One region of the Priestia sp. AB genome, then DNA from elsewhere that is predicted to be linked to it. Evidence: riboswitches for the same ligand, from Rfam matches in the RefSeq annotation. Region 1 holds a riboswitch; the other holds the start of a gene.
The links. Region 1 has a riboswitch for ZMP and ZTP ahead of POF52_RS09830 (phosphoglycerate dehydrogenase). Riboswitches for the same ligand answer to the same signal wherever they lie in the genome.
Positions count from the first base shown of each region.

Region 2: another riboswitch for ZMP and ZTP. It lies ahead of POF52_RS17080 (APC family permease); the one in region 1 lies ahead of POF52_RS09830 (phosphoglycerate dehydrogenase).

Region 1 covers NZ_JAQMYN010000003.1:28,813-35,025, forward strand. Annotated here, with positions in the region: gene POF52_RS09800 (GH25 family lysozyme) at 1-888, opposite strand, end outside; gene POF52_RS09805 (HD domain-containing protein) at 1,114-1,662, shown strand; tRNA gene POF52_RS09810 (tRNA-Ala) at 1,769-1,840, shown strand; gene POF52_RS09815 (hypothetical protein) at 1,958-2,107, opposite strand; gene POF52_RS09820 (hypothetical protein) at 2,283-2,411, opposite strand; gene POF52_RS09825 (hypothetical protein) at 2,640-3,092, opposite strand; gene POF52_RS09830 (phosphoglycerate dehydrogenase) at 3,225-4,424, opposite strand; ZMP/ZTP riboswitch at 4,593-4,671, opposite strand; gene htpG (molecular chaperone HtpG) at 4,882-6,213, shown strand, end outside.
Region 2 covers NZ_JAQMYN010000005.1:194,098-200,310, forward strand. Annotated here, with positions in the region: gene POF52_RS17075 (cupin domain-containing protein) at 311-910, opposite strand; ZMP/ZTP riboswitch at 1,295-1,373, shown strand; gene POF52_RS17080 (APC family permease) at 1,430-3,025, shown strand; gene POF52_RS17085 (DUF5105 domain-containing protein) at 3,208-4,254, shown strand; gene POF52_RS17090 (acyl-CoA thioesterase) at 4,406-4,915, shown strand; gene ppc (phosphoenolpyruvate carboxylase) at 5,379-6,213, shown strand, end outside.

The DNA of each region.
Region 1 (6,213 bases):
ATTACTTACACCCTTAAGCAATTCCATCATTTTAGCTAATGTTTTCTCATCAGCTTTTCCAGTTGACGTTAATCCATACTTTTCTTGAAGAGCTTTAACAGCTATAACAGTTTCGCTGCCATATTGACCATCGGTTCCTTGCTGGGAAAGTTCAAATCCTAATCTAATTAAGTTTTGCTGCAGTTCTTTTACAGCTAGTCCGCTATCACCTTGCTGCAATTGTGCTGATGGCTTATTATTTTCCACCACCGTCACGCCTGTATTAATACTATTAAAGAAATCCAGATCCATTTCATTGATATCAACATTGCCTTTAATCCCGTTTACTTTTCCTTGATCTGTATATTGAAACATAGACCATCTATCCCAGATCGCCGTATCACCTGGGTTAGCAAATCCCTTAGAACGGTTACTTCCACTGTAACGAGCTATCCATAGCGGATATCTTGCCACAGCGCTTGTAAAATTGGATTTAATAAAACTATACCCCGTGTAAAGAATAGGCGTAATGCTTGTTTTCTTTTCAATATACTCCATCCATCTAACTGCAAAGGCTGTGACCTGTGCTTTTGTTTTCCCTTTATTTTCTTCCAAATCTAAGCAGTGAGGCAAATCAACCTTCATGCTGCCTAATTTATTTAAAAAGAAATTAACTTCTGCAATGGGATCATTATCAGCATGAGCAAAGTGATAAAAGCCTACACGTAGACCTGCATTTTTTGCACCTATATAATTATCATATGATTTTTTATCTAAGAAGGTTGTGCCTTCTGTTAATTTAATATACGTGCCTTTTACACCATCCGACGCCACTTTTGCCCAATCAATTGTTCCGTTGTGATGAGAAACATCAATGACCTTAATATTTTGATTATTACGGTTTTGCATTGCTATCACTCCTTCATACAAACTATGAATAAAAAAGGAAATGGCAACTGATACAGGCCTATTAAATAGATATTAGGCTTTATAAAAAAACTACAATAAGAAGGGATTTTGGTAGCATTCCCTTATTATAAGAAATGAATTTTTGCAATTTTATAAAGTGAGGAAAGCTATATTCGTTTATACTAATAATATGAAGATATACTGAATAAAAAGTGGAGGAATATGATGTCTTTAATAAAAGAAGCACGTAGATATGCAGAACACGCTCATAGCGGCCAAATGCGCAAGCTGTCTGATACACCTTATATTGTTCATCCTATTAACGTAGGTAATATTTTAGAAAAAGCAGGTTTTAGTGAAGAAGTAATTGCAGCAGCTTATCTGCATGATGCTGTAGAAGATACAAATGTAACACTCGAAGAAATTGTACAAAGATTTGGTTTAGAGGTAGCGGGGATTGTTGAAGCTCATACAGAAAACAAATCAAAAAGCTGGGAAGAGCGTAAACAGCATACAATTCAAATTGTGAAAACTGGTTCTCTTGAAGTGAAATCTTTAATTGTAGCAGATAAATTAGACAATTTACGGTCTTTAAAAGAAAGCTACGATCAGCAAGGAGATACGATTTGGAATAGCTTTAAAAGAGGATTCGAAAAGCAGAAATGGTACTACGAATCCATCAGCAAATACGCTGTACAAGGATTGGAACCAAGCCAAATTCCAAGTTTTTTTTATACGTATAAACAAGAAGTAAATGATTTTTTTAAAAGTTAATATTCATATGAAGAAATTAGAAAACACTGAAAATAACTATTGCGAACGCGCGGCATACGTATTAAAATATAGTAGAGTCAACACGCAATAAAGGCTCTACATAATCGGGACTGTAGTTCAGTGGGAGAATACTTGTCTGGCAGACAAGGGGTCGTGGGTTCGAATCCCATCAGTTCCATAAAACCAGTCGTATCAAGAGTTTAAAACACTTTAAAACTCTGCAGGATGGAATGGTTGCAATACTATTTCATCTGACCTCTTCATGATTTCCATGAAGAGGTTTTTTATTTTCTTTTTACGATTGATCCTCATGATTTTTATGATTATTCTTTTCACTGCTCCTGCTGACAATTTCCCTAAGTTCGCCCTCGTCGCCTTTTGCATTGATGATTTCAAAAAGCTGATTCAGCCCTTCACTTGTTTCATCATTTGGTTCTTTGCCCATTCTATCCCCTCCTTTTGCTTCTAGGATGCCCATTTTTTTCACATTGTTTCATGTGAAAAGCAATTCACAAATATTAATCGGCTGTAAAAGTATACCTTTACGACCCTTGTGCAATTACTGGTTATACGGATATACTCAATCAATTCTTTAAATTTCGCAGCATTTTATAGGGTTTCTAATACTCATCTATAATGAAATGATCATCACAAACTTCGTTAAAATCGTTCTCTTCGTGGATATCTACTTCTTTATCTGTAGATATCTCGGTTTCTGGTGTAAATAGTTTAAAAAGCTTGTTTAGCATTGTTCCACCTCATATCTTTCATTAATACATTCAGTATGATTAATTTATATGAAGCCAGTATGAATTGAAACTTAAGATAACGTAAAAAGATAGACCCGGTACTGAGCCTATCTTTTCCTATCGCTTAATGCCCTCGTCGACTGCTGGTGTATAAACGGATTGTTTTTTGACTTTATATTCCGATGCTTTTTTAATACTTCTACTATCACTTCTTAAAGTAGTAATCACCTATTCTTTTGCAGTCATAGAATGAAGAATCCTTACCTTTTTTTCACAATATTCAACAATTTCATAACAGGCTGTGAGAATATCATGTCTAGACAGTTCTATTTCATCAAATACAAATTTTGAAAGCTGCTTCTGCAGAACCTCGAGCTTTTTGCTGTCTTCTTCATCGATCCATAGCCCTTCCGTAATACACACATCTGCTAGTTTGTTAATAGATTGAGCCGTCCAGTTTAAGCCGGCTGAAGAAACAGTTTTTGTAAGTAAATCATTTTTTATAGCTAGAATAACTTGACACACATGGGTATAGGCATCAACTTTCTTTTGGATAAATGCTTTGCGAAGCTCTTGTTTGTATTGCTCTTTCGACATCACTATAGCTACGACAGACGTAATGAATGTTCCTGCCAGCGCGATGAGCGACCCTATCAAAATTCCTATCAGTTCTCCTGACAAAACGTTCACCTCTTTAAAGGTATTTCTATATGTTATGAGAATGAAGGAATTGATATGAGGTAAACACCATGTAAAAACAGCCCTAACTTTTCTAAGTTAGGGCTGTAACACTAAAATATGACGGGAACCAAATTAGATAATACGACTTGTAATAATTCCTTCAATTTGACCGATTTTTTCTTCTAGCTCAGGCACAATCTCGTCACTTACTTGATTGTCAATATCGATCATTGTATACGCATATTCACCGCGGCTTCTGTTCACCATATCTGCGATGTTTAAATTGTAGTTTGAGAATACTTGCGTAAGTTGTCCTACCATATTCGGCACGTTGTGATGGAAAGCAGCTACGCGTTTTTTCCCAGTGTAAGGAAGAGATGCATTCGGGAAGTTCACTGAGTTTTTAACGTTTCCTGTTTCTAAGAAATTTTTCACCTGACGTGCTGCCATTACCGCACAGTTTTCTTCTGATTCTTGAGTTGATGCCCCTAGATGAGGAATTGGCACAACATTTTTCATGTTCAAGACATTTTGATTTGGGAAATCTGTAATGTATCGTCCAACTTTTCCACTTTCAAGAGCAGCTTTCATATCTTCTTCGTTTACAAGCTCACCGCGTGAGAAGTTCAAAATATGAACATCCGGTTTCATGATGCTAAACGTTTCTTTATTGAAAACACCTTTTGTATCGTCCGTTAATGGAACGTGAACCGTAATATAGTCAGATGCTGCAAATAGTTCTTCTAGAGACATTGCACGCTGCACGTTGCGAGACAAATTCCAAGCTGTATTAACAGAAATGAATGGATCAAAACCAATTACGTCCATATCTAAATCAAGCGCATCGTTTGCTACAAGAGCACCAATTGCACCTAAACCAATAACGCCTAACGTTTTACCTTTGATTTCTTTTCCAACAAACTGTTTTTTACCTGCTTCAACTAATTTAGGAATTTGATCACCTTGGCCATCTAATCCTTTTGTCCATTCAACTCCAGCAAATAAGTTACGAGAAGAAGCCATAATTGTAGTTAAAACCATTTCTTTTACTGCGTTTGCATTAGCTCCTGGCGTATTAAATACAACGATACCTTGCTCCGTGCAAGCGTCCACCGGTATATTATTAACCCCTGCTCCAGCTCGTGCAATAGCTTTTAAATTTTGGTCAAACGCCATGCTGTGCATGTTAAAGCTACGCACGACAATCGCATCTGGATTTTCGCTGTCGTTGTCAATTTGATAACCTTCTTGATTAAAAACATTTAGACCTTTTTGTGCAATGTTGTTTAATGTTTTGATTGTTTGTACTTTTTCTAATGTTAATGTGCTCATTTTGTACTCTCCTCTGATTATCATCGTAGTTTTACATGTTTTTACCTTTGGATAAAGGAACTTCATTTTTAATTTTTTTAAAAGTCTGGTTTTTTAGCCTACATGTCTGATAACTTCTATATCCTCTCCCCCTAAACAGAAAGAGGTAAGAGATATGTATTAATCCCTTACCTCTGCCCAGGCGAACGGCTACGTCACTATATGCTTCCTCACGGTTATCCGCGTTTCGCCAGTCACATATAGTCTTTGAAATTAAGTATATTCTAGCAAACTCTTTCAGAACGTTCAACCTTTTTTTAAAAGTTTGCTTTTTTCAGTCTAATTTTTAATCTCTTTGGTGAATCTCCTAATATATTGACAAATACCCCAATACATGTTAAATAAGAAGAGTGATTAGCACTCTATCAACTCAAGTGCTAATTATTTTATAAGCCCTATTTGGAAAGGAGAACTTCTTATGTCAAAAAAAGAATTCAAAGCCGAATCAAAGCGATTATTAGAGATGATGATTAATTCCATTTATTCTCAAAAAGAAGTATTTTTGAGAGAACTTTTATCAAATTCAAGTGATGCAATCGATAAAATTTATTACAAAGCTTTAACAGACGACTCCTTGCATTTTAACAAAGAAAGCTACTACATAAAAGTAACACCAGATAAAACTGACCGTACCTTAACCATTACGGATACTGGAATTGGCATGACGCAAGAAGAGCTTGAAAGCAGCTTGGGCACAATTGCGAGAAGCGGTTCTCTTGCGTTTAAAAACGAAAATGAAACAAAGGACGGGCACACGATTATCGGCCAATTCGGCGTTGGGTTTTACGCAGCGTTTATGGTAGCAGATGTCGTAACGGTGATTAGTAAAGCTTTAGGCAGCGATAAAGCCTATAAATGGGAATCTACTGGTGCTGATGGTTATACAATCGAGCGGTGCGAAAAAGAAACAGTTGGAACTCAAATCATTTTAAAAATTAAAGAAAATACAGAAGATGAAACATATGATGAGTATCTAGAAGAATATCATTTAAAAGAGATCATTAAAAAGTATTCAGACTTTATCCGCTACCCGATTAAAATGGACATAACGGAAAAACGTCCTAAAAAAGGTTCTGATAACGAGCTAGAAGATTATACAGAAGAACAAGTTATCAACAGTATGGTACCGATCTGGAAGAAAAATAAAAATGAATTGACTTCAGAAGACTATGAGCAGTTTTATTCAGAAAAACGCTATGGATTTGATAAACCGCTCACTCACCTTCATATTAACGTGGATGGAACGATTCGCTACAATGCTATTTTATTTATTCCAGAAAATAGTCCGTTTGATTACTACTCAAAAGAATTTGAAAAAGGACTTGAACTCTACTCAAACGGCGTCTTAATTATGAATAAATGTGCAGATCTTCTTCCGGATTACTTTAGCTTTGTAAAAGGTATGGTAGATTCTGAAGATTTATCTCTTAATATTTCACGTGAAATTTTGCAGCAAGACCGCCAGCTTCAGCTGATTGCCAAAAACATCGGCAAGAAAATCAAAAATGAATTAAAAAGCTTGCTTAAAAACGAACGTGAAAAGTACGAGAAGTTTTATGAATCATTTGGCCGCCAGCTAAAGTACGGCGTTTACAGTGACTTTGGCAGCAACAAAGACGTGTTAAAAGACCTGCTTTTATTCTATTCTTCTACAGAGAAAAAGCTCGTAACACTAGATGAGTATGTATCGCGCATGCCTGAGGATCAAAAGTATATCTATTATGCATCAGGTGAATCGTACGACCGAATT
Region 2 (6,213 bases), on a different contig from region 1:
CAATGAGTTTTTTGAAAATTTCGTTATAATCTATGAAAATTTTTTTAGAAAAACAAAAAAGAGCTTGTGATGAGAGTATATTTGAAATAATTATGAAAGAAAAAAAGGGGAATAATCTAAGCGAAGTTGCTCTTGAAGTAAAAAGAGAACGGAAAAGAAGAAATTTAGTTTTGACCGGGAAGTTTTTGTTATTTCGCTGAGATAAAGTATATTGCTATTGCATCATAAGAAAAGAATTTGTATGTTCAAATAGAGATTCATGGAAAGAATAAAACAGAGCAAATAAAAAAACTAGACAATAAGTGCTTGTCTAGTTCCACCACTCTGTCAATGGTCCTTTGTCGCCATAAACAGGATCTGTTGTAGGAATAGGTACTTGTGCAATTTCATCAAATACGTGAGGGCGATCAGTTTGTTTTCCTGTTCGTAAATTGTAATCCATGCCCTCTGGATAAGCTCCAACCACTTTAAAATCAGCAGTTGACTGCAGACGCATATGCCCTGTTCCTGCAGGAAGTACGAGCACATCACCAGCATGCACCACGATATTTTCCCCCATATGTCCACCTAGTTTTAAACGTGCAGATCCGCTAATTACACCTAGTGCTTCATGGGAATTGCTGTGGTAATGGTGAAAATCATGTATACCGCCTACCCAGCTGTTTTTCCAGTTGTGAGAATTGAAAATGCTCTCCACTTTCTCTTTCTTACTAATAAATACGTGTTCATACAACAAAACTGGAAGACGAGGGTGATTTGGAATGGTTCCGTCGTCATCAAAATAAAGAACTTTTACATTTGCATAATTCATAAGCATCCCTCTAACAATCTTTTTTCGTAATTTTCCCTGTTTTGTGCTTGCGTAAACAGAGAAGTTTGCTCGAAGTACTTCATTTGTTGCGAAGTGCATGATATGTAGGTTTTAACGTTTTCCTAAAAGGAGTCTCCCACTTCAAGCGTAGCTAAGTGGTGGGCAGTTCACTTTAGTATCTTTTCTTCATATTGTATATAAGTAAAGGGTCTAGTGCAAGAATTCTATGGATATATAGCTGTTAATTCTTATTATGTAAATGAATATTATATATTAGTATAATTTTCAGAAGATAATCTGCTCGTGGAGTAAAAGAATCAAACAACAAGAAAAGTTAGGATTTTAGTTCTTTTTATAATTAAAAAGAGATTTTTAGAAGGTTAATTCGGAATTTTACAAATAATTTATTATTTTTAGAAAAGTAATGTAAACATTTTGTATATTGAGTAATAGTAATGAATGTTATATACTGATAAAAAATATATTCCTATATGTGACTGGCGCAACATGGATGACCATGGGGGAGCATATAGCGTATAAGCCGCGCGCCTGGGCAAACACTTGAGAAAATTCGGCAAGTGTTTTTTTTATTTTCCTAGGGAAGAGGAGTAGATTTGGATGAGCAATATGCAAAGGAAGATGGGAACATTTGCTTTAACCATGACAGGCATAGGTTCGATTATCGGTTCAGGGTGGCTGTTTGGAGCATGGAAAGCAGCTCAAATTGCGGGACCCGCGGCTATTTTTTCATGGGTTATTGGAATGGTGGTTATTTTGACCATTGCCCTATCATATGCTGAACTGGGCGCGATGTTTCCACAAGCAGGGGGGATGGTTAAATATCCTCAGTATTCACACGGATCATTTATTGGTTTTTTGGCTGCTTGGGCTAACTGGATTTCAATCGCTTCAACGATAACAGTGGAGGCTATTGCATCTGTGCAATATATGAGTACTTGGCCGTGGAAGTGGGCTCGCTGGACTCATGAATTGGTAGACAATGGAATTTTAACGTCCAAGGGGTTGGCAGTTGCGTCTTTGTTATTATTCGTTTACTTTTTTGTGAACTATTGGACGGTAAATCTCTTTGCTAAAGCAAACTCATTTATTACGATTGTTAAATTAATTATTCCTGGTTTAACGGCAGGGGCTTTATTTTTTGCTGGTTTTCATAGTGGAAACTTTTCAAGTGAGCATGGGGTTGCCCCTTATGGATGGGCCAGTGTTTTAACGGCAGTGGCAACATCAGGTATTGTGTTTGCATTTAATGGGTTTCAAAGTCCTGTAAATATGGCAGGAGAAGCAAAATCACCTAATAAATCGATTCCGATAGCTGTAATTGGTTCAATTTTTATTGCAGGAATTGTATACATTATATTGCAAATTGTCTTTATCGGAGCAGTAAGTCCGTCATCAATTGCTGATGGATGGAATCATTTGAATTTTAATTCTCCTTTTGCTGATTTAGCGATTGCGCTTGGAATTAACTGGCTAACAATTGTGTTATACGCAGACGCATTTGTTTCTCCTTCCGGCACAGGTGCTACATATACGGCAACTACTTCTAGAATGTTATACGGGATGCAGCGAAATGGATACTTGCCAAAGATATTTGGTACTCTTCATCCACTTTACAATGTCCCGCGCCCAGCTATGTGGCTAAATTTAGCAGCTTGCTTCTTGTTTCTCTTTTTATTTAGAGGATGGGGTGTCTTAGCAGAAGTGATCTCAGTAGCGACGCTTATCTCTTATATTATGGGTCCTGTAGCGCTTATAACATTAAGAAAAACGGCTTCACACTTTTACCGTCCATTTTATTTAAAAGGGGCATCAGTTATTGCGCCATGCGGCTTCGTTTTTGCTTCCTTGACTCTTTACTGGGCAAGGTGGCCACTTACAGGTGAAGTGATCTTTATTATGGCAATTGGCCTGCCTGTTTATTTTTATTACCAAGCGAAAAATAAATGGGTGGGCTTTAAAAAAGAATTTTTAACCGGGGCTTGGATGCTTATCTATTTAGCGTGCATGATTTTTATTTCCTACATAGGAAGCGAAAAATTCGGAGGCAAAAATATTTTGCCTTTCGGATGGGATATGCTAGTGATTACTTGCGTATCATTAGCTTTTTATTACTGGGGAATTAAAAGTGGAAAATCTAACCGATATATGAAAGAAGCTGAACAAATCAATCAAGAAAATTTTAAATCTAAATAAAAAAACACGAGCCCGTGCTCGTGTTTTTTTATTTAGATGAGTGGAGAATTTAGACTTAGTTTTTATCAAAATATTGTAAAAAATATAGATTTTAAGGTTTAAGTATTTATACAGAGGGAACCTTTATTTGGGATAAAGTTCCAAAAAAACAAAATAAAGGGGATTAGGCAGCTGTGAAAAAAATGAATGTTTTGGCTTTAGCTTTTGTACTTATGCTAGTATTAGCGGCTTGCAACAATTCTAAGGAAACGGGAGGATCCACGTCGGCTAAAAATAAGGCGATTGAAGCATCCATTGACAGCGCTTCTTACATTTTAGTAGATAGTGATGAAGGAGCTACAAGTGAAGAAAAAGGGCTGTTGAAAGTTGATTTAAAAGTGAAAAATGTCTCCAAAAACAGTATATCTTTATCGGATTACGACGGTGTGTATTTATACGAAGGAGATGAACAGCTGTCTCCAAAAACGGGAGTGAACAGTCGTGAGCTTGGACTAGAAAGCAGTGCATCTGACAAGATTGGCGCTGGAAAACAAAAAAAATTAACGTTTGTCTTTGAAGTCAAAAAAGATAAAAAGTACAAAATTGGGCTTCAGCCAAAATCATCTGATTATGATGAAGAAATTGACGAAGTGACATTAACACTCGATACGAAAAAATACGCGAAAAGCTATAATAAACTGCAAGATCCAGAAAAAGCTCTGCAAGCTTATACAGAAGTCCTTTACTTAAACAAAGAAAACGTAGACTATGATAAATATGTAACAGCAGACAAAACAGCTGTCATAGAAGAACAGAAAAAAGCGTTTAATGAGGAATTAAAAGGTGCGTTTTCTAACAGTTTAACCGACAAAGCAAAAAAAGATTTTTTTAACATGTATAAAGATGTTTTAAAAGAAAAAGCAAGCGTGAAAACAAATGTGATTGCGAATGCAAATAATAAAGCCGTACTAGAAGTGGAGTACACTACTCTTAATTTATCAGACTTATATTCATACGTATCGCAGCTTAAGCGAGCATATACAGATGAAACGAAAGATTACGATACAGAACACTCTGAAGAGTTTGCGGCTTCTAAATTCAAAGATATTGTAAATGAATTAGAAACGAAAGAAGGAAGTCGTCCCCTACGAATTTTTATGGTGAAAGAAGATGGGAAATGGACTGTAAAGTCAAGTGACCTATACAGTGATTCGTTAGGTAAAACGTTTGGATTAAGCTATATTCGGTAGACAAAAAAGAGAAGAATTTTTCTTCTCTTTTTTGTTTTCTGTAAATAAATCAACGAGTTTTTTGTAAAGCTAAATTTATCAAAATATGCTAGTATAGGTTCATTCATTCTTTTATTCTTATTATGATAGGCATCAATGGAGGTTCTTACTAATGAAAGCAAATTATTGTAAAGATACAAAGGCCGTTCGAACGAGCCGCATTTTTCCTAATGATATTAATAATCACAATACGTTATTTGGCGGAAAGTTAATGAGTGATATTGATATGATTGCGTCCATTTCAGCTTATCGTCACAGTCGTACAGAGTGTGTAACAGCTTCAGCAGACTCTATTCATTTTCTGCACCCTATTACGCCTCAGGATTCTGTATGTTTGGAGTCATACGTATCATGGACAGGTCGCTCATCCATGGAAGTGTTTGTGAAAGTGATTAAAGAAAATTTAAAAACCGGGGAGCGTCAAATTGCAGCCACATCATTTTTAACTTTTGTTGCAATGGATGATGATGGAAAGCCCCGTGCAGTACCGGAGCTCATTCCAGAAACAGAAGAAGAAAAATACCTGTTTCAAACGGGGGCAGATCGCGCTGCCACGCGTAAACAAGTGCGTAAAAAAAGCAATGAACTAGCCTCGGTATTGGATTTAGGACAACCTTGGTAGCATAAAAGAGAGGCCGAGACAAAAGTATTTTAGCTCAAATGAAAAACGAACCAGTGATCAACATGTTTGATTAGTGGTTCGTTTTTTTTGTTATGGTGAACGTAGGTTTCATCTGTTTCGTTCCTTCTAGCAGTTGATTGGAGGGCAAGAGGAAGACTAAGGGGCGGAAAAGCGAAAGAGACGAGGAGGCTCATCGGCGGCCAGCGGAAAGCAAAGTCTTGCACAGTAATCAACTGCGGTGTCACAAGCGGTTAAGCTTATGTATCCCAATTGTTCGTCTTTAGATTGGATTCATTTAGTTATGTCTTAACCTCTCTTTTATATTTGATGAATCTCCTCTCCTGAACGAGAGGAGGAAATAAAATTATATGAAATTTATTTTCGTTCATGGTAATATGAATTTAATATAATTTTCTAAAAAGTTTAAAAAGTACAATATTTATGAAGAAAGGTGTCGTGTCTAATGGTAACAGTAGAAGCAGCAGAAAGACAAAACAGCAGCACTGCCCTGCGCCGTGATGTTAAGTTTCTCGGTCAATTGTTAGGGAAAGTTCTGGTTCACCAAGGTGGAGAAGAACTGCTCAGCAAAGTAGAAAAAATACGCGAAGTAGCAAAATCACTTAGAGAAAACAAAGATGAAGTTATCTATAAAGAAATAAAAAATGAAATCGTTACTCTTGAACAGCCGATGCGCGAGCAGGTTATTCGGGCGTTTGCAGTTTATTTTCATTTAGTTAATATTGCAGAGCAAAATCATCGAATTCGTCGCAGACGCGAATATCAGCAGCAAGAAGATTCTATTATGCAGCCGGGCTCATTGGAAAGTGCCGTTGTTTCGCTTAAAAATAATGGCGTGGCGCCAGACGTAATTGCTAACTTGCTTCAAACTCTATCTCTAGAGCTCATCATCACTGCTCATCCAACAGAAGCCACTAGACGAAGTGTCCTTGATATTCATAAACGAATGGCTGAGCTTCTAAAAAACTTGGATAATCCAATGTTAACAAAACGTGAACGTACGGAAATTGAAGAAAGACTGTTTAGCGAAGTATTAATTTTATGGCAAACAAATGAACTGCGAGATCGCAAGCCGACGGTAATGGATGAAGTATCCAATGGATTATATTATTTTGATGAAACGTTATTTGAAGTGCTTCCTCAACTTCATCAGGAGTTGGAAAATTCATTGCAGGAGAATTACCCCGAAGAAAATTGGAAGGTGCCTAATATTCTTCGATTTGGTTCATGGATTGGCGGAGACCGAGATGGAAATCCAAACGTAACTCCTAAAGTAACCT